4 regions of the Kitasatospora sp. NPDC049285 genome follow, and region 4 is predicted to be linked to each of the others. Evidence: riboswitches for the same ligand, from Rfam matches in the RefSeq annotation. Region 4 holds a riboswitch; each other region holds the start of a gene.
The links. A riboswitch is a leader RNA that binds a small molecule or an ion and turns the genes downstream of it on or off. The one in region 4 is predicted to bind cyclic di-AMP.
Positions count from the first base shown of each region.

Region 1: another riboswitch for cyclic di-AMP. It lies ahead of AB0K51_RS10135 (peptidoglycan DD-metalloendopeptidase family protein); the one in region 4 lies ahead of AB0K51_RS00530 (glycoside hydrolase family 16 protein).
Region 2: another riboswitch for cyclic di-AMP. It lies ahead of AB0K51_RS25940 (M23 family metallopeptidase); the one in region 4 lies ahead of AB0K51_RS00530 (glycoside hydrolase family 16 protein).
Region 3: another riboswitch for cyclic di-AMP. It lies ahead of AB0K51_RS16025 (transglycosylase family protein); the one in region 4 lies ahead of AB0K51_RS00530 (glycoside hydrolase family 16 protein).

Region 1 covers NZ_JBFAQR010000010.1:101,620-105,800, reverse strand. The annotation lists gene AB0K51_RS10145 (PP2C family protein-serine/threonine phosphatase) at 1-1,211, shown strand, start outside; gene AB0K51_RS10140 (hypothetical protein) at 1,612-1,806, shown strand; cyclic di-AMP (ydaO/yuaA leader) riboswitch at 2,174-2,330, shown strand; gene AB0K51_RS10135 (peptidoglycan DD-metalloendopeptidase family protein) at 2,332-3,321, shown strand; tRNA gene AB0K51_RS10130 (tRNA-Gly) at 3,453-3,526, opposite strand; tRNA gene AB0K51_RS10125 (tRNA-Pro) at 3,677-3,750, shown strand; gene tig (trigger factor) at 3,939-4,181, shown strand, end outside.
Region 2 covers NZ_JBFAQR010000049.1:36,524-40,704, reverse strand. The annotation lists gene AB0K51_RS25945 (hypothetical protein) at 1-819, shown strand, start outside; gene AB0K51_RS25940 (M23 family metallopeptidase) at 838-1,620, opposite strand; cyclic di-AMP (ydaO/yuaA leader) riboswitch at 1,631-1,797, opposite strand; gene AB0K51_RS25935 (YiaA/YiaB family inner membrane protein) at 2,024-2,314, shown strand; gene AB0K51_RS25930 (alpha/beta hydrolase) at 2,458-3,279, shown strand; gene AB0K51_RS25925 (TetR-like C-terminal domain-containing protein) at 3,279-3,845, shown strand; gene AB0K51_RS25920 (hypothetical protein) at 3,876-4,079, shown strand.
Region 3 covers NZ_JBFAQR010000021.1:14,239-18,419, forward strand. The annotation lists gene AB0K51_RS16020 (hypothetical protein) at 1-1,126, opposite strand, end outside; cyclic di-AMP (ydaO/yuaA leader) riboswitch at 1,633-1,803, shown strand; gene AB0K51_RS16025 (transglycosylase family protein) at 1,809-3,077, shown strand; gene AB0K51_RS16030 (hypothetical protein) at 3,217-3,417, shown strand; gene AB0K51_RS16035 (AMP-dependent synthetase/ligase) at 3,542-4,181, shown strand, end outside.
Region 4 covers NZ_JBFAQR010000001.1:116,074-120,254, forward strand. The annotation lists gene AB0K51_RS00520 (ATP-grasp domain-containing protein) at 1-738, shown strand, start outside; gene AB0K51_RS00525 (FAD-dependent oxidoreductase) at 774-1,985, opposite strand; cyclic di-AMP (ydaO/yuaA leader) riboswitch at 2,179-2,354, shown strand; gene AB0K51_RS00530 (glycoside hydrolase family 16 protein) at 2,358-3,485, shown strand; gene ribA (GTP cyclohydrolase II) at 3,517-4,152, opposite strand.

The sequences.
Region 1 (4,181 bases), on a different contig from region 4:
CCGACAGCACGCGGACGAGTGCGACGGGCCGCCCGGCCGCCAAGGCGGCCCGCGAGCCCGTGACGGCCCGGTGGCGCGCGGCGCTGTACCGGGCCCGACGCAGGCTGCGCCGAACCGGGGTGGACTACTTCCGCGGCGACGGCGCCGACTGGTGGGCCTTCGCGCTGCTCGCGCTGGCCGTCCCGCTGCTGGTCATGCTGAACGTCTGGATCCCCAACTGGTGCCCGCCCACCGCCCTGGTGCTGCCGATCCTGGCCGGCGCCCTGCTGCTGCGCCCCGGCACCCTGGTGCTGCTGTACGCGGTCGCGGCCGGCGGGCTGATCACCGAGTCCCTGGTGCACACCGGGGAGCGGACCGCGGCCGACAACCCCGACGCCTACATCTACGGGGTCACCCCCGGCGCGGCCCTGGTGGTCGGCGCGGTCGGCGTCGCCGGGCTGCTGGTCGCCCAGTTCCGCCGCCGGGTCGGCGTGCCGTGGCGCGGCGGCTCCACCATGCTCTTCGACCTGCGCGAGCGGATCCGGGTGCAGGGCCGCGTCCCCCGGCTCCCGGAGGGCTGGCACGCCGACATGGCGCTGCGCCCGGCCGGCGGCCAGTCCTTCTCCGGCGACTTCATGGTGGCCGCCCGCACCGGCCCCGGCGGCCGGGTGCTGGAGGCGGTGCTCGCCGACGTCTCCGGCAAGGGCATGGACGCCGGCAGCCGGGCCCTGCTGCTGTCCGGCGCCTTCGGCGGCCTGCTCGGCTCGCTGCCCGCCCACGACTTCCTGCCCGCCGCCAACGGCTACCTGCTCCGCCAGGACTGGGAGGAGGGCTTCGCCACCGCCGTCCACCTGGTGCTCGACCTGGACACCGGCGAGTACGAGCTGCTGTCGGCCGGCCACCTGCCCGGCATGCACCGCCTCGCCGGCGCCGGCCACTGGGAGGTCAAGCAGGCCGAGGGCCCGCTGCTCGGGGTGTACGACGGCGCCAAGTTCGAAGGGGTGCGCGGCACCCTCGGCCCCGGTGACCTGCTGCTGATGTGCACCGACGGCATGGTGGAGATCCCCGGCCGCGACCTCGCCGAGGGCATGGACCGGCTGATGGGCGAGGCGGACCGGCTGGTGGCCACCGCCCCGGTGGCCGGGCGCTCCGGCGCCGCGGTCCGGCTCATCGACACCGTCGCCAAGCACGTCAACGACGACCGCGCCGTGCTGCTGGTCTGGCGTCGCTGACTCCCGCCCGCGCCGGTCGGCGCACCGTGCGGGAGGCGCTCGCGGGCTGTCCACGGAGTGTCAACCCGGGACGTTGATCTTCGGCCAATTCTCCTGCGGCACCCGGGGAATGGATCACCTGCGGGTCTGCCTGCCGGTTTGCCGGGAGAGCCCCCGCAGTCCGCCGCCCGCCGACGGTCCGTCAAGGCCGGTCCGCTATGGTCACGGTCGGCGAAAATCAGTCTCATCGCGCGGGTTGCGGCGCCGGGCTTGTGGGCAAGTCCTTTACGCAGTCCGCACGAACGACCACACTGAGTCCGGATGGGCTGGTGGGGACACGGGGGGTTGGGGCCGGTTTCCGCCTGGAGCCATCTCCGGTTCCGACACGAGTCCCCGCCATGAACCGAGGAAGTGAGTCCGGGTGGCCTTCTCCGTCTCCGCGCTGGTCCTGTTCGGCATCGTCTGCGCCATCTTCATCCGCAACAAGCAGCTGAAGAGCGGGCACTTCATCGTCGCCGCGCTGTTCGGCTTCATGCTGAGCCAGTCGACCGCGGCCGGTCCGATCCAGCAGTTCCTCAACTCGGTCGCCAAAGCCATCTCCTCGATCGCGGGTTGACGCACCGTCGGCTCCCGGGGGGAACACCGCGACGGACGGGGAGGCGCCCCGCGCCGTCGCACCGGCCTGCCCGCGGGTGACCAGGGTCACCCGTTCCGTCACTCCGCGTCCGCACCGCACTGCGGAGGGTGCCCGAAATCGCCCCGCGTAGAGGGTTCGTAGGCACACCGTCATGATCCCGTGCGCGGACCGCAGCAGGCCGCTCGGCAGAGCGTGACCTGTCGATCCGTCAGCCCCTTCCCGATCTTGGGAACGGGGCTTTTCGGCGCTTGCCAGCCTCCTGACCCGTGGGTTTTGCTTCCTCAGCAGCCCGGCAATGGTCCGGGTGGGCCACCGAGCGGAACGCCTAGTCCTGCCGCCGTCCGGTGCCGACCAGATACCCAGTCACGGCAGGAGCGGGGGAACCACAGGTAAGTCGCCGGACCCGGAACACGGGCCCCGGCTCGGGGTGAAGCCGCGCTTGCGGCCGGGCAACTCTCGCCCGAACCCGACAGCTCACCTCGTAGGCGTCGGAGAGGAATGCTCATGTCCGTCAAGGGCAAGCACCGCAAGCCGCGTATGACCACCCTCGTCCGTATCGCCATCGCCACCGGCGTCGCCGGCGCCGCGGTCGGCCTCCCGGTGACCGCCGCTTCCGCGCACGTCACCACCGACCACCAGGACAACGGCCGCCAGTGGGCCCAGGTCTCGGTGGACGCCACCCCGGTCGCCGACACCGCCGCCGCCGCGCCGCAGGCCGCTCCGGCCGCCGCCGCGCACGACTACAAGGTCGTCTCCGGCGACACCCTGTCGAAGATCGCCACCGCCCAGAAGGTGGACGGCGGCTGGCAGAAGCTGTACCAGGACAACCGCTCGGTCATCGGCGGCAACCCGAACCTGATCTACCCGGGCCAGCAGCTCACCGTCAACGGCAAGGCCGCGGAGACCGCCGCCGCGCCGAAGACCGAGCAGGCCGCCCCGAAGGCCGAGCAGGCCCCGAAGGCGTCCAGCAACGACACCGCCAAGGCGTCCGGCTCCACCAAGTCGACCACCTCCGCGGCGAAGTCGACCACCTCCACCGCCAAGACCGTGCAGGCCGCCCCCAAGGCGTCCACCTCCTCGGTGGCCTCCTCCGGCTACGTCGCGCCGGCCCCCGGCAGCGTCACCACCGGTTACAAGGTGGCGGGCTCCAACTGGGCCAGCGGCTACCACACCGGCATCGACTTCCCGGTCTCCACCGGCACCAGCCTCAAGGCGATCGCCGCGGGCACCGTGGTCTCCGCCGGCAACGGTGGCGCCTACGGCAACCAGGTCATCATCAAGCTGGCCGACGGCAAGTACGCCCAGTACGCCCACCTCTCCTCGATCTCCGTCTCGGCCGGCCAGTCCGTGACGGCGGGTCAGCAGATCGGCCTGTCCGGCGCCACCGGCAACGTGACCGGCCCGCACCTGCACTTCGAGATCCGCACCACCCCGGACTACGGCTCCGACATCGACCCGGTCGCCTACCTGGCCGCCCACGGCGTCAACGTCTGATCCCCGCAGTAACCGTCGAAGGCCCCGCGCAGCGTTGCGCGGGGCCTTCGGGCTGCCGGGCGGAAACACCGACGGCCCGAGCGGAAACGCAGACGGCCCCAACTGCGGGTGCAGTCGGGGCCGTCGGGCTGTGGAGCGGGTGACGAGAATCGAACTCGCGTGACCAGTTTGGAAGACTGGGGCTCTACCATTGAGCTACACCCGCGTAGGCGTACCCGCACCGCCGTGGCGGTGGTGAGGACTGGCCTAGCGTACCTGGTCGGGGCCGCGGAATGCACACCGCTTTGCCGCCGTCGGCTCGCGGATTTCGCTCCGGTCGGGGGCGGGCCGACGTGTACTCTTCTGCTCGGCACCACGGGGTGTGGCGCAGGTTGGTAGCGCGTCCGCTTTGGGAGCGGAAGGCCGTCGGTTCGAATCCGGTCACCCCGACCGTGTGCGGCAGGGTCTCGTCCGGCGGGCGGGGCCCTGTTGTCGTCTTCCGCTTTTCCGGAACGCCGCCGGTGCCGGGCACAGTCGCTTTCGTGGTACCGGTAGGATGGACCGCTGGCGGTAGTACGGACAGCAATGCAGCCCCAACCGCCTATCGCCCTGACCGCAAGCCCCTAGGAGACCTAACCGTGAAGAGCGCCGTCGAGACTCTGAACCCGACCCGGGTTCGACTCACCGTCGAGGTGCCCTTCGAGGAGCTCAAGCCCAGCCTCGACGCGGCGTACAAGAAGATCAACCAGCAGGTCACCGTACCGGGCTTCCGTAAGGGCAAGATCCCGAACAAGGTGATCGACCAGCGGTTCGGCCGTGGCGCCGTGCTGGAGGAGGCCGTCAACGACGCGCTTCCGCGCTTCTACACGCAGGCCGTCGAC
Region 2 (4,181 bases), on a different contig from region 4:
GCGGTGCGGGCCGTCCTGACGCTGTTGGAGCTCGGTGGGGCCCGGCTGCACGACGGGTTCCCGGAGCTGTCCTCACCGATGGTGGAGCAGCTGCTGTACGAGCGCCTGCACCTGTACGTCCAGCCGGACGGCGACCCGTTGGCGTACGGCGCGGCGGTGCGGCTGCTGATCGACCGTCAGCGTACGGCGCGGCGGCTGAACGCCAAGCGGTGGGAGCGGCTGCACGAGGAGGCCGACTGGCAGGGCGAGCTGCTGGCGGGGCTGCTGCGGCGCTCGGACCTGGTGACCTGGCCGCGGCTGTACGCGTTGCTGCTGCGGGCGGACGGGGTGCCGGAGTGGGACCTGGACGCGGTGCGGGTGTGGCTGGACGGCTTCCGGGAGTTCACGCAGGAGGAGCGGCAGGCGGCGTTCGAGCAGGTGCCGGGCCTGGAGCCGGGCGACGCGTGGAGCCCGGAGCGGATCCGGGTGGTGGGGATGGCCACCGACGGGGCGCGGCGGCTGCTGGAGCAGGGCCTGATGCACCGCTCGTACCGCAACCTGGCCGAGCTGACCGCCCGCGGGCTCCCGATGCCGGCCGAACTCGCCGGTGACTTCGAGGGGTTCGAGGCGGCGGTGGCCGAGGCCGCGATCGACCTGTGCGGCGAGTGGACCGTCCCGGGCCTGGCCCGCCTGCTGCTGGAGGAGTACCCGGACCTGGCGCCGGAGGACTACGTGCCGGGTCCGGCCCAGCGGGAGGCGTTCGCGGACCTGGCGCCGGAGGAGTACCTCCCGGGCCAGGCCGAGCGGGACGGGCTCCCGGGCCTGGACCCGGAGGGATAGCCGGTCAGGCGGCGGTGCCTACGGCTGGAGGCCGTGGGCGGTGAGCCACGGGAGCGGGTCGATCGGGGCGCCCGCGGCGGGGCGGACCTCCAGGTGGAGGTGGGGTCCGGTGACGTTGCCGGTGGCACCGACCGCGCCGAGGACGGTGCCGGCGGTGACCTGGCCGGACGGGGTGGCGATCTGCGACAGGTGGCAGTACCAGATCTCGGTGCCGTCGGGCAGGGTCTGGATGACGCGGTAGCCGTAGGCGCCGGACCAGCCGGCCGAGGTGACGGTGCCGGCGGCGACGGCGGCGACGGGGGTGCCGGTGCGGGCGGTGAAGTCGAGGCCGGTGTGCAGCAGCGCCCAGTGGTCGCCGGACTGCGCGAAGTGTGCGGTGAGCTGGTAGTCGGCGAGCGGGAGGGCGTAGGCGTCGCGGTGCGTCCCGGCCTGCTGGGCGGCCCGCTTGGCCTCGGCCTCCTGGGCGGCGGCGACCCGGGCGCTCTCGTCGGCCGCGGTGCGCTGGCCGTCGGCCTGCTGCTGGATGCGGGCGGCGAGGGCGAGCCCGGGGTCGGCGGCCAGCAGGCCGTCCGACGCCTCGTCAGCGGCGGTCACGGCGGGTGCGGCGGGTGCCGGGGCGGCGGCCTGCGCGGGGGCGGCGGCGAGTCCGGTGGCGCCGAGCGCGGCGGTCATCGCGGCGGCGCCGAACAGCGGGGCTGCTCCGGCGCGGGACTGGCGGGGCAGGCGGTGCCGGACGGCGTCCTGCTCGGCCGGGTGGTCGAGCAGCCGGGTGCCGGTGCTCTCGGTGTAGGTCGACGCCACGGGGGCGTGCTCCTTCCTTCCCTGTCGCCGACCGGGTTAGCTGACGGGTTCGGAGGTGGAAGGTCTCCTACGGTCGGGCCCGAGGGCCGTTCCGATTCACCCCGGTGGAAGGTGGTTCCCCGGCTCCTGGGCGGCCCGGTGAAGGGCGTGCCCGGTTGGATTAGGCGTGGCGCACGGTGCCGCTTGGTTACGGCGTTGCCGACCGCGCTGCGTTATCAAACGTTAATCCTATGGACCCCATGATTCCAAGCTCCTACCGAGGGGCTGTGAAACTTTCCTGACGACCTATGGGTGATTTGTGACGGTTTACCAGAAGCCCCCACCGCCGGCATGACGGACCGTGACGGCGGAGTTGAGTATCCGTGCTCACGACCCGGGCCGACCGCGCCCCGACCCTGGTGCCATGACCGCACCGATGCCCCACCGGACCACCGCGGCGTTCTACCTCCAGGCCGCCGCCTCCTTCGTCCTCGCCACCGTCGCGCTCGTCGTCGGGATCGCCTACCTGCCGGTGAACGCCTGGATGCGCGCGTTCCTCGCCGTCGGACTGCTCTTCGAGATCACCTCCGCGTTCACGTTGGCCAAGGTGATCCGCGACCGCCAGGACGAGGGGGCGCTCACCAGCCGGGTCGACCAGGCCCGCCTGGAGAAGCTGATCGCCGAACACGACCCCTTCAAGGTGGACGGCATCTGACCGCACCCGCCGACCGCCGTTCCGGCGGGCCTCCAGGCCTCCGCCACCTCCAGGACTTGACGGCTAAGGCTATTAGCCTTAGCTTTATGGCTATCGGCAGTCAGCCGAACCCCGGAGAGCCCGGACCAGCCAGGAGGCCCGCCATGAACAGCACCCTCGGCACCACCCAGTACCTCGACGTCACCGGCGGCACCCTCGCCTACGACGACACCCCGGGCGACGGCGTCCCGGTGGTCCTGCTCCCCGGCATGCTCGACTCCCGCCGGGTCTACCGGTTCCTCGCCCCGCTGCTGAGCGCGGCCGGCCACCGGGTGGTCACCATGGACCTCCGCGGCATGGGCGAGACCTCCACCGGCTTCGCCGACTACAGCCCGGCCGCGATCGCCGACGACCTGGTCGCCCTGCTCGCCCACCTGGACCTGCGCGGCGCCGTGCTGGTCGGCAGCTCGTACACCGGTGCCACCGTGGTGCGCGCCGCCACGCTCGCCCCGGAGCGCACCGGCGGCGTGGTGCTGATCGACGCCTTCGTCGAGAACCTGCCGCTGAACGCCTTCCAGAAGGCTCTGTTCGGGGTCGCCGGGCCGGTCATCGGCGCCTTCCCCGGCATCTGGAGCCCGATGCAGAAGTTCTACTACCCGAAGGGCGCCCGCCCGGCGGACTTCGACGACTACCGGGCCTCGCTCGGCGCGATGCTGCGCGAGCCGGCCCGCAAGGCCGCGGTGGCCGGGTACCTGCACGGCAACTCCGCGCCGATCGGCTGGTGCGCGGAGGTCACCGCCCCCGGGCTGGTGCTGATGGGCGCCAAGGACCCCGACTTCCCGAAGCCGGAGGTGCTGGCCGACCGGCAGGCCGCGGCGCTGAAGGGCCGCAAGGTGATGATCGAGGACGCCGGCCACTACCCGATGGCCTCGCACCCGCAGCTCGTCGCCGACGCCCTGCTCGCCTTCCTCGGGAAGATCGCCTGATGCCCCGCGCCGGACTCTCCACCGCCGCCGTGGTGGACCACGCCCTCGACCTGATCGATGCTCAGGGCGCCGAGGCGCTCACCCTGGCCGCGGTCGCCGCCAAGGCCGGGGTGGCCACCCCCTCGCTGTACAAGCACGTCTCGGGCGGTCTCGCCGAACTGCGCCGGCTGGTCGCGGTGCGGACCACCGACGACCTGACCGAGCGGCTGGCGGCGGCCGTGCTCGGCCGCTCCCGGGAGGCGGCGGTGGCCGCGCTGCTCACCGCGTACGCCGGGTACGCCGACGAGTTCCCGCGGCGGTACGCGGCGCTGCCCCAGGCGCCGGACCCGGACCCGGAGTTGAGCGCGGCGGGCGGACGGCTGGTGGAGGTGCTGTTCGCGGTGCTGCGCGGGTACGGGCTGGCGGGGTCGGAGGCGGTGCACGCCGCCCGGACGCTGCGGGCGACCGCCCACGGGTACGCCTCGTTGGCCACGGCGGGGGCGTTCCAGCTCGCCGAGGGCCGGGACGTGACGCTGGAGCGCCTGACGGAGGTGCTGGTGGCGGGCCTGGCGCACTGGCCGTCGTGACCTCCCGGCGACTCGCGCGTTCTACCCGGTATGAAGAAGCGCAGCATGCTCGCCTTTGCCTCGCTGGCCGTCGGCGTGGTCGCCTCCCTTGCCGCCCCCAGCGCGCACGCCGCCCCGCACCCGGTCGGCACCGGTCCGCTGACCGACGCGGTCACGGCGCCCGACCTGCCGCTCTCGCCGGACTACCCGGAGTCGGTGGCGCAGGGGCTGACAGGGCAGGCGCCGTCGCTCTGAGCACCTCCGGGACGAGCGGCGCAATCGCCGCATTCCCGCGCGAATCCCCGAACTCGGTGCCGGTTCGAGACCTTCTCGTCATCCTCCGCGCGTAACACTGTC
Region 3 (4,181 bases), on a different contig from region 4:
CCACCACGCCCTCCACCACGGTGCCGCGCGAGGCGTTCAGCAGCATGTGGAAGTGCAGCCCGTACCGGCCCAGCACCGGCTCGGTGACGGGCTGTCCGTTCCAACTGTCCTTGCCGGCCGAGCGCGGGCCCATCCAGCGGATCGCCGCGTGCCGGACGTCCGCCGGGCGGCTCGACGTGACGTGGACGTGCGCCCGGCCCTGCTCGGTGCCCTCGATCCGGACGTTGCGGGTCAGGTTGAGCACCTCCGCGCCGAGCGTGAGCCCGCCACCGAGCGCGACCCGCGGGTGGGCGTGCTGCAGCGGCGCGTCCAGGGTGACGGCGGCGCCGTCGATCGCCTTGACGGTGCACAGGTCGTAGGCGGTGGAGAAGTCGGCGGTGTCGGGCGGGGCGGTCGGGGTGACGGCGAGTTCGTCGCCGACCTGCCAGCCCTCCGGCGCGGCGGCCAGCCGGAGGGTGGCGTCGCCCGGCTTGAGGTCGGCGGCGGCCCGGACCCAGGCGGTGCGCGGCGCACCGTCCAGCCGCAGGTACCCCTGCCCGGTGACCCACAGGCCGGTGTCGGTGTCGACCACGGTCATCCCGCCGCCCTGGAAGCGGTGTTCGTCCACGGACGGGAAGCGCAGGGTGTGCACGGCCGCGCCGCTCGGGGCGAGCGCGAGCGAGCCGCGGACCTCCACGTTGCCGGCGCTGGCCAGGGTCACCGAGCGGTCCTTGGCGAAGACCAGCGAACCGCCGGTGTCCACCAGCAGCGAGCCGACCTGCACGTCGGTGTCGAGCAGCACCCGGTCGGTGATCCGCACCGCGCTCTTCGGGCCCGGCAGCTGCCCGCCCCAGCCCTTGGCGTCCGACCACTTGCGGCCGCCCTCGTCCACCGGCGGCGCCGGCGGCAGCGGCGCCGGGCTGGACGGCGGCGGCGCGGCCGGGCTGCTGTTGCTCATGGCACCGTGCTGATGGTCGCTCATGCTCGGCAGCGCGACGGGCGTCTGGACCACACCTCCGGCCAGCGACCCGCGCAGCGCCACTCCCCCGCCGACCGCGGCCACCGTCCCCGCCGCCAGCCACCCCAGTAACCGCCGCCGCCCCACCACCGGCCGCCGATGCCGCCCGCCGTCCTGCTGCCGCTCCACCGCCGCCGCCCTTCCGGGGCCCGCTACCCCGACTCAACTCGAGGGCAGCATAGGCAGAGGAGGTGTCGAAGCCACGCATCTCGGCATCCGAGTAAGCATCCTGACGTAGCGTCAGGCACGTGCGTTCGAGAACGCATCGGGAGCGAGCCGGAATTCCGGAAAGGCCTTGCGATCAGAGGGAGATTATCCACCAAACATCGGCAAAACCATCCAAAACGTCCGCCGATCCACTCGCACCGAACACTCACCAAAGCCACCATAAGGCATGGATCAGAACGTAAGGTGACAAACGGGACACAAGATCGGCCGACCCCTGACGCGAAAACAGATTCCGGACCACCCATCGGAGTTCGCCGGAAATTCCTTGATCGCCATTCCGAAAGAAAGTGACCCCCCTCACAGCCATTTGCGAATTGCTCTTGACTCCGCTTAATCTCCTGCCCACGTTCGTGGTCACACGGACCCAGTTCGCCCGGAACGCCGAGTCCTGCCGCCGGGTGCGCTGGCATTGCGATACGCACCACGGCAGGGGCGGGGGAACCAGGTAAGTCGCCCGGGAGTGGTCGAAGGCCGCTCCGGGGCTTGGGGTGAAGCCGTGCACGCCGTCAGGTGTGCGCGGCCGGGCAACTCCAGCCCGAATCCGACAGCTCACCTCGCAGGCGTGGGAGAGGAACGCTTCTTCATGCTGCCCATCAGCGCCAAGCGCGCCCGCCGCCTGATCGCGACCACCGGCGTCGTCGGCATCGGCCTCACCGTTCCCTGCCTGGCCTCCGGCTCCGCCTCGGCCGCCTCGGTGTCGACCTGGGACAAGGTCGCGCAGTGCGAGTCCAGCGGCGACTGGTCGATCAACACCGGTAACGGCTTCTACGGCGGCCTCCAGTTCACCAACAGCACCTGGGCCGCCTTCGGCGGCACGGCGTACGCCTCGCGCGCCGACCTGGCCACCAAGGACCAGCAGATCGCCACCGCCGAGAAGGTGCTGGCCGTGCAGGGCCCCGGCGCCTGGCCGGTCTGCTCGATCCAGGCGGGTCTGACCAAGGGCGGCTCCGCCCCGCAGGTCGACACCTCGGCCGGCCAGAGCGCGGCCAAGACCCAGCAGCCCAAGGCCCAGCAGCAGGCCCCGGCCGCCGCCCCGCAGGCGAAGGCCGAGACCAAGCCGGCCCAGCAGCCGCAGCAGCCGGCCGCCCAGCCGCAGCAGAGCACCCAGGCCGCCGAGACCTACACCGTGGTCGCGGGCGACTGGCTGTCCACCATCGCGCAGAGCCACCACGTGGACGGCGGCTGGCAGAAGCTGTACGACCTGAACCGCTCCCTCCTGACCGAGGGTCCGGACATGATCTACCCGGGTCAGCAGCTCTCGCTGGGCAACGTCGCGACCGCCTCCGCCCCGGCCGAGCAGTCCACCAAGTCGTCGTGGAACGGCTCGCACGACTCCTGGAACAACGGCTCCTCGCACCAGGGCACCGGCAAGAACACCACCCAGAGCACCGGCTCCACCGCCGCCGCCAAGAGCAGCACCGCCAAGGCGAGCACCTCGACCATCGCGGCGAGCACCACCAAGTCCGCCACCACCACCGCCTCCGCGGTGACCGGTTCCAAGGCCGCCGCGGTGAACTTCGCGCTGTCCAAGGTCGGCCAGGCGTACGTCTACGGCGGTACCGGCAACGGCGGTTGGGACTGCTCGGGCCTGACCCAGGCGGCCTTCCGCCAGGCCGGCATCAGCCTGCCGCGGGTGGCCGCCGACCAGGCGGACTACTCGACCCGGGTGTCGCTGGACAACCTGCAGCCGGGCGACCTGCTGTTCTGGTCCAGCAACGGCGCCAACTCGGGCGTGTACCACGTGGCGATGTACGTCGGCGGCGGCAAGTACGTCGAGGCGGCCAACCCGAGCGCCGGTGTGCGCACGGAGACCATCGCCAACTGGGCGCCGGACTTCGCCGGCCGGGTCTGACCCGTCCGCCCACCCAGTGCCTGACGCGGGCCCGGCCCGCGCCTGATGCACCGCTGCCCTCGGGGACCCTGGTCGGCTCCGGGGGCAGCGGCCTATGCTCGGCCGGACGGACCTGTCCCGAGCGTTCAGGAGCGACCCGATGGCCAAGGTGACGATCTCGCTCGACGCGGACCTCGCGCTCGAGGTGATGATGCGGGTCGGCACGACCAGTCCGCAGGACGCGGTGGAGCTGGTGGTGCGCGACTACCTCTCGACCGGCAGGCGCACCGAGGCGATCACCGGCAACGACCGGGAGAACGAGCGGTTCACCGGTCCCGCGCCGCAGGCCGACCAGGGCTGACGCTCCGTCAGGGAACACGCACCTTTTACACAATCTCCGGCACCGTCAAGGAACTTACCGTCTAGTAAGTTTACTGCCGAGTACCTACCCTTGGCGGACCCCCACCACCCAAGGGAGTCCGCTCATGGCACATCCCCTCGCCCGTGCCGGGCGCACTGAACACCTGATCGACCGCGTGCCGGTCCGGACCGTCCGCTCCGGCGGGCGGGTGGTCGAGGCGCACAGCCCCCACCTGGTCGCGCCGCCGGAGACCGGCAGCCTCGCCGACCTGCCCTTCCGCAACGCGCAGGAGGACCCGGCGGCCCGGGTCGCCAGCAGGCGCCGGGCCGACGGCGGTTGGGAGCACCTGACGGCCCGTCAGTTCGCCGACCAGGTGGCGACCACCGCGCGCGGACTGGTCGCGGCCGGGGTGCGGCCCGGCGACCGGGTCGCACTGATGTCGCGCACCCGGTACGAGTGGATGCTGCTGGACTTCGCGGCCTGGTCGGCCGGCGCCTCGGTGGTGCCGGTGTACCCGACCTCCTCGGTCGAGCAGGCGGAGTGGATCGTCCGGGACTCCGGCGCGGTGCTGGCGGTCGCGGAGGACGCCGAGACCGCGGAGGTGCTGACCGTCGCGATCGCCCGCACCGGCGGGACGGTCCCGCTGTGGCGGCTCGACGAGGACGCCGTCGGCGCCCTCGCCGAGCTCGGACAGGCGGTGCCGAACGCCGAGTTGGAGCGGCGGCGGGCGGCGCTCGGCCCGCGCAGCGAGGCCACCCTGATCT
Region 4 (4,181 bases):
CTGGTGCTGAAGAACCTCGCCCCGTTCAGCCGGCTCGCCCACCCCGTGGTCACGCACACCACCCTGGTCCGCGACGAGGCCGAACTGCGCGCCCTGGCCCGCGCCGACGGGCAACTCTCCGTCCTCGCCCAGGAGTACGTGCCGCGCGAGCACTCCGAGGACTGGTTCACCCACCTGACCTGCGGGCGCGACGGCGAACCGCTGGCGGTCTTCACCGGCCTCAAGCAGCGCGACTGGCCTCCCGGCGGCGGCTTCACCACCCTGGCCCGCTCGCTGCCCAACCCCGAACTCGCCGAACTCGCCGCCCGGTTGTGCCGCTCCATCGGCTACAGCGGGATCGCCGACCTGGACTGGCGCTACGACCGCCGCGACGGCCGCTACAAGCTGGTCGACTTCAACCCCCGCCAGGGCGCCCAGTTCCGGCTGTTCGAGACCACCGGCGGCGTCGACGTGGTCCGCGCCCTGCACCTGTGGCTCACCGGACGCGACGTCCCGCCCGGCGCGCAACTGGTGCGCAGCTTCAAGGTCGGCCGCCTCGACCTGCTCTCCGCCGCCGCCAACGCCTGGCAGGACCGCCGCCCGCCGCGCGACGTCCTCCCGCGCCGCGGCACCGTCCGCGCCTGGGCCTGCCGCGACGACCCCGTCCCGGTCGCCGTGGAGATCACCCGCAGCGCCGCCTCCTTGATCCACGGCGTGGCCCACCGGGTCCGGGCCGTCGCCGGCAGGTCGCACGGCTGAGCCGACGGAGCGAGCGCGTAGCCGGGGCGAGCGCGTCAGGCGGCGGGTCGGGACCGCCGTGCGGCAAGCGCGCGGGACAGGCGGCCGGCCGCGAAGCCGGTGCCGCAGACGAAGCGCATCACCGGGCCGAAGGCGTCCGCGGCGGCCAGGCCCGTGAAGTACAGCCCCGGCACCGAGGATTCGAAGCCGGCCGAGAGCCGCGGCGCGCCCGCGTGGGTGCGCACCGCCGCGCGCAGGGACGGGTCCAGGATCGCCAGCCGCGAGACGTCCACCCGGAAACCGGTCGCCACCAGGACGTGGTCGGCCTCGACCGGCCCGCCCGGCCCGGTCAGCGACAGCCGCACCGCGCCGTTCAGGTCGGCGCCCGCCAGTTCGCGGCCGGTCACCACCGGCAGCACCCCGTCGACCCGCTCGCGCAGCCACCAGGCGCCCGCCGGGCCGAGGACCGTCCGGACGTAGTGCTCCCGGGTCCCGTCGGGCAGGTGGCGGAAGGCGGCCGGTGCCCGGCTGAACGCCATCAGCGGCCAGCCAGGGCCCAGTGGCGAGACCGGGCTGCGCAGCCGCGTCGCCAGCGGACGGTCCGCGCCGCCGTCGACCGGCGGCGGCGCGCCGAACAGCAGCCGCTCCCGGCGCGCCACCACCACCGGGCTGGCCCCCGCCTCGCTCAGCAGCGCCGCCCCCTCCAGCGCGGACTGCCCCGCCCCCACCACCGCGACCCGCCGCCCGGCGAACGCCGCCGGGTCGGTCAGCGCGCTGGAGTGCGAGGCTGCGCCCGCCTCCAGCAGCGGGCGCAGCACCGGCGGGATCCAGGCGTACGGCGGGAACCCGGTGGCCAGCACCACCGCGCGGGACTCGAAGGACTCACCGTCCGCCAGCCGCACCAGGAACCGGCCGGCCTCCGGGGTGACCGAGACCACCTCGCTGTTCTGGGCGTCCGGCACGCACTGGCGCTGGAACCACTCGCCGTAGCGGATGAACTCCGCCACCGGAATGGGGTACCGGGCGCCGACCGGCCGCTCGCCGTGCGCCCGCCGGAAGTCGTTGAAGCCGAACCCGGGGCGCGGCGACGAGATGCTCGACGCCGCCGGGGTCGACTTCAGGAACATCCCGATCGGCATCCGCGCCCGCCAGCTGCCCATCGGCTCGCCGAACACCCGCGTCGGCACTCCCCGCCCCCGCAGATGCGCCGCCACCGCAAGCCCGTACGGTCCGGCGCCGACCACCGTCACCGCCACCGCGGCACTCACGGCCGCCGCCCTCTCCGCTGCCGCGCCGTCATCGGGCACCTCCTCCGTCGGGGTGCATCCAGGATGCGGTCCGGCCCCGCGTCGGGCACGTCGACCGGACCGGCAATTGTCTTGTACGCGTCCTGCGGCTAGCCTGCACGGGCGCCCGCCACCGAGCGGGCACCGCGGCCGGGACGCCGAATCCCGTCCACCCGGCTGCGGCACACCGAGCTACGGAACGGACGGGAGCGGGGGAACCAGGTCAGTACGCCCGGCCCCCGCATTCCCGCGGACGGTCGCGGCTCGGGGTGAAGCCGTTCCACAGACGGCCGGGCCACTCGTGCGGCCCGAACCCGACAGCTCACCTCGTAGGCGTCGCCGAGGATGACAACCATGCGCCTCTCCGCCACACCTGCCAGGGTCGCCGCCGCGACCGGCCTGGCCGTCGCCGCGCTCGCGCTGGCCAGCCCGGGCACGGCAGACGCCGCCGGCCACTACCGCGCCGGCAAGTACCGCACCTGGGCCCCCACCGCGGCGCCCACGACCACCCCGACCGCGACCACCCCGGCCGCCACGGCGTCCGCCACGACATCGGCTCCGGCTCAGACACCGACCCCGGCTCAGACACCGACGCCGACCCCGACGGCGGCCGCGACCAGTCCGCTGCCGGCCCAGTCGCCGTTCGCCAGCCCGACCGCCAGCGCCTCGGCGCCGGCGCCCGCGGCCACCACCCCGGCCGCGACCGCGACGCCGAGCCCGACCGCGACGACGCCTCCCGCGCCGACCGGCGGCGCCGGCGCGGGCACGCCGACCTGGGAGGACGACTTCAGCTCCGCATCGGTGCCGCTGGGCAGCTGGACCGGCTGCAGCGCCAACGGGCCGCTGCAGACCAGCCACTGCACCGGGCTGCCGTCCGCGGTGGACGCCAAGTGGTGGGCCTACCCGTCCGGCTGGCAGGACACCTCGAAGAACGGCACCTACAACCCGGCCAAGACGCTGTCCATCGCGAACGGGCAGATGAACATCCACCTGAACCGGGACAGCGGCGGCACCTGGGTCGCCGCGCCCACGCCGAAGCTGCCGCAGAACACCACCTACGGCACCTACGAGGTCACCTGGAAGGCCACCTGCGCGACCGGCTACAAGGTGGCGTGGCTGCTCTGGCCGGACTCCTACACCTGGCCGCGTGACGGGGAGGTCGACTTCCCCGAGGGCGACCTGTGCGGCAACGTCGGCGCGTTCATGCACCGCCAGGGCGCGACGGCCGGCAGCGACCAGGACGCCTTCAACGCCAACGTCCCGGTGGCGGGCGCCTGGCACACCAGCCGGATCGAGTGGCAGGCGAACGACCTGAAGTTCTACCTGGACGGCAAGCTGATCGGCCACTCCACCTCGCGGGTGCCGAACACCCCGATGCACTGGGTGCTGCAGTCCGAGACCTCGCTCGGCGGCACCACCGCGGCGGTCGGCTCCTCGGCCGACATCGCCATCGACTCGGTGCGCTTCTGGAAGGCGGGCTAGTCCCCGCGCCCCGTCTGGTCGGCGGCCTGTGTCAGCCGACCAGACGGGCGAGCGGGATCGAGTGGCCGGTGTGCTCGACCTTGGCGCGCAGGTAGCGCAGGTTGCTGGGGGAGGCGTGGACGCCGGTGGGGACGCGGTCGGCGACGGTGATGCCGAGGGCGGTGAGCTGGGCGGCCTTGTCGGGGTTGTTGCTGAGCAGGCGGACGGCGGGGACGCCGAGGGTGGTCAGCATCTGGGCGGCGGCGGTGTAGTCGCGGCCGTCCTCGGGCAGGCCGAGCGCGGCGTTGGCCTGGTAGGTGTCGAGACCGGTGTCCTGCAGGGCGTAGGCGTCGAGCTTGTTGTAGAGGCCGATGCCGCGGCCCTCCTGGCGCAGGTAGAGCAGGTACCCGCCGGCCTCGGCGATCTTCTCGACGGACTCGCGCAGCTGCGGGCCGCAGTCGCAGCGGGCCGAGCCGAAGACGTCGCCGGTGAGGCACTCGGAGTGCAGGCGCACCAGCGGGGCGGGGGCGCCGGGCTCGGTGGACGGCTCGCCCAGGGCCAGTGCGAGGTGCTCGGCGCCGTCGGCGAGGCCGCGGAAGGTGAACACCTCCGCCTCGACCTGGTAGCCGTCGCCGAAGCCGAGCGGGATGTGCACCCGGGAGCGCACGGTGGCGGCGGGCAGCGGCAGGCCGGCCGCGACCGGGGTGTCGAGCTGCG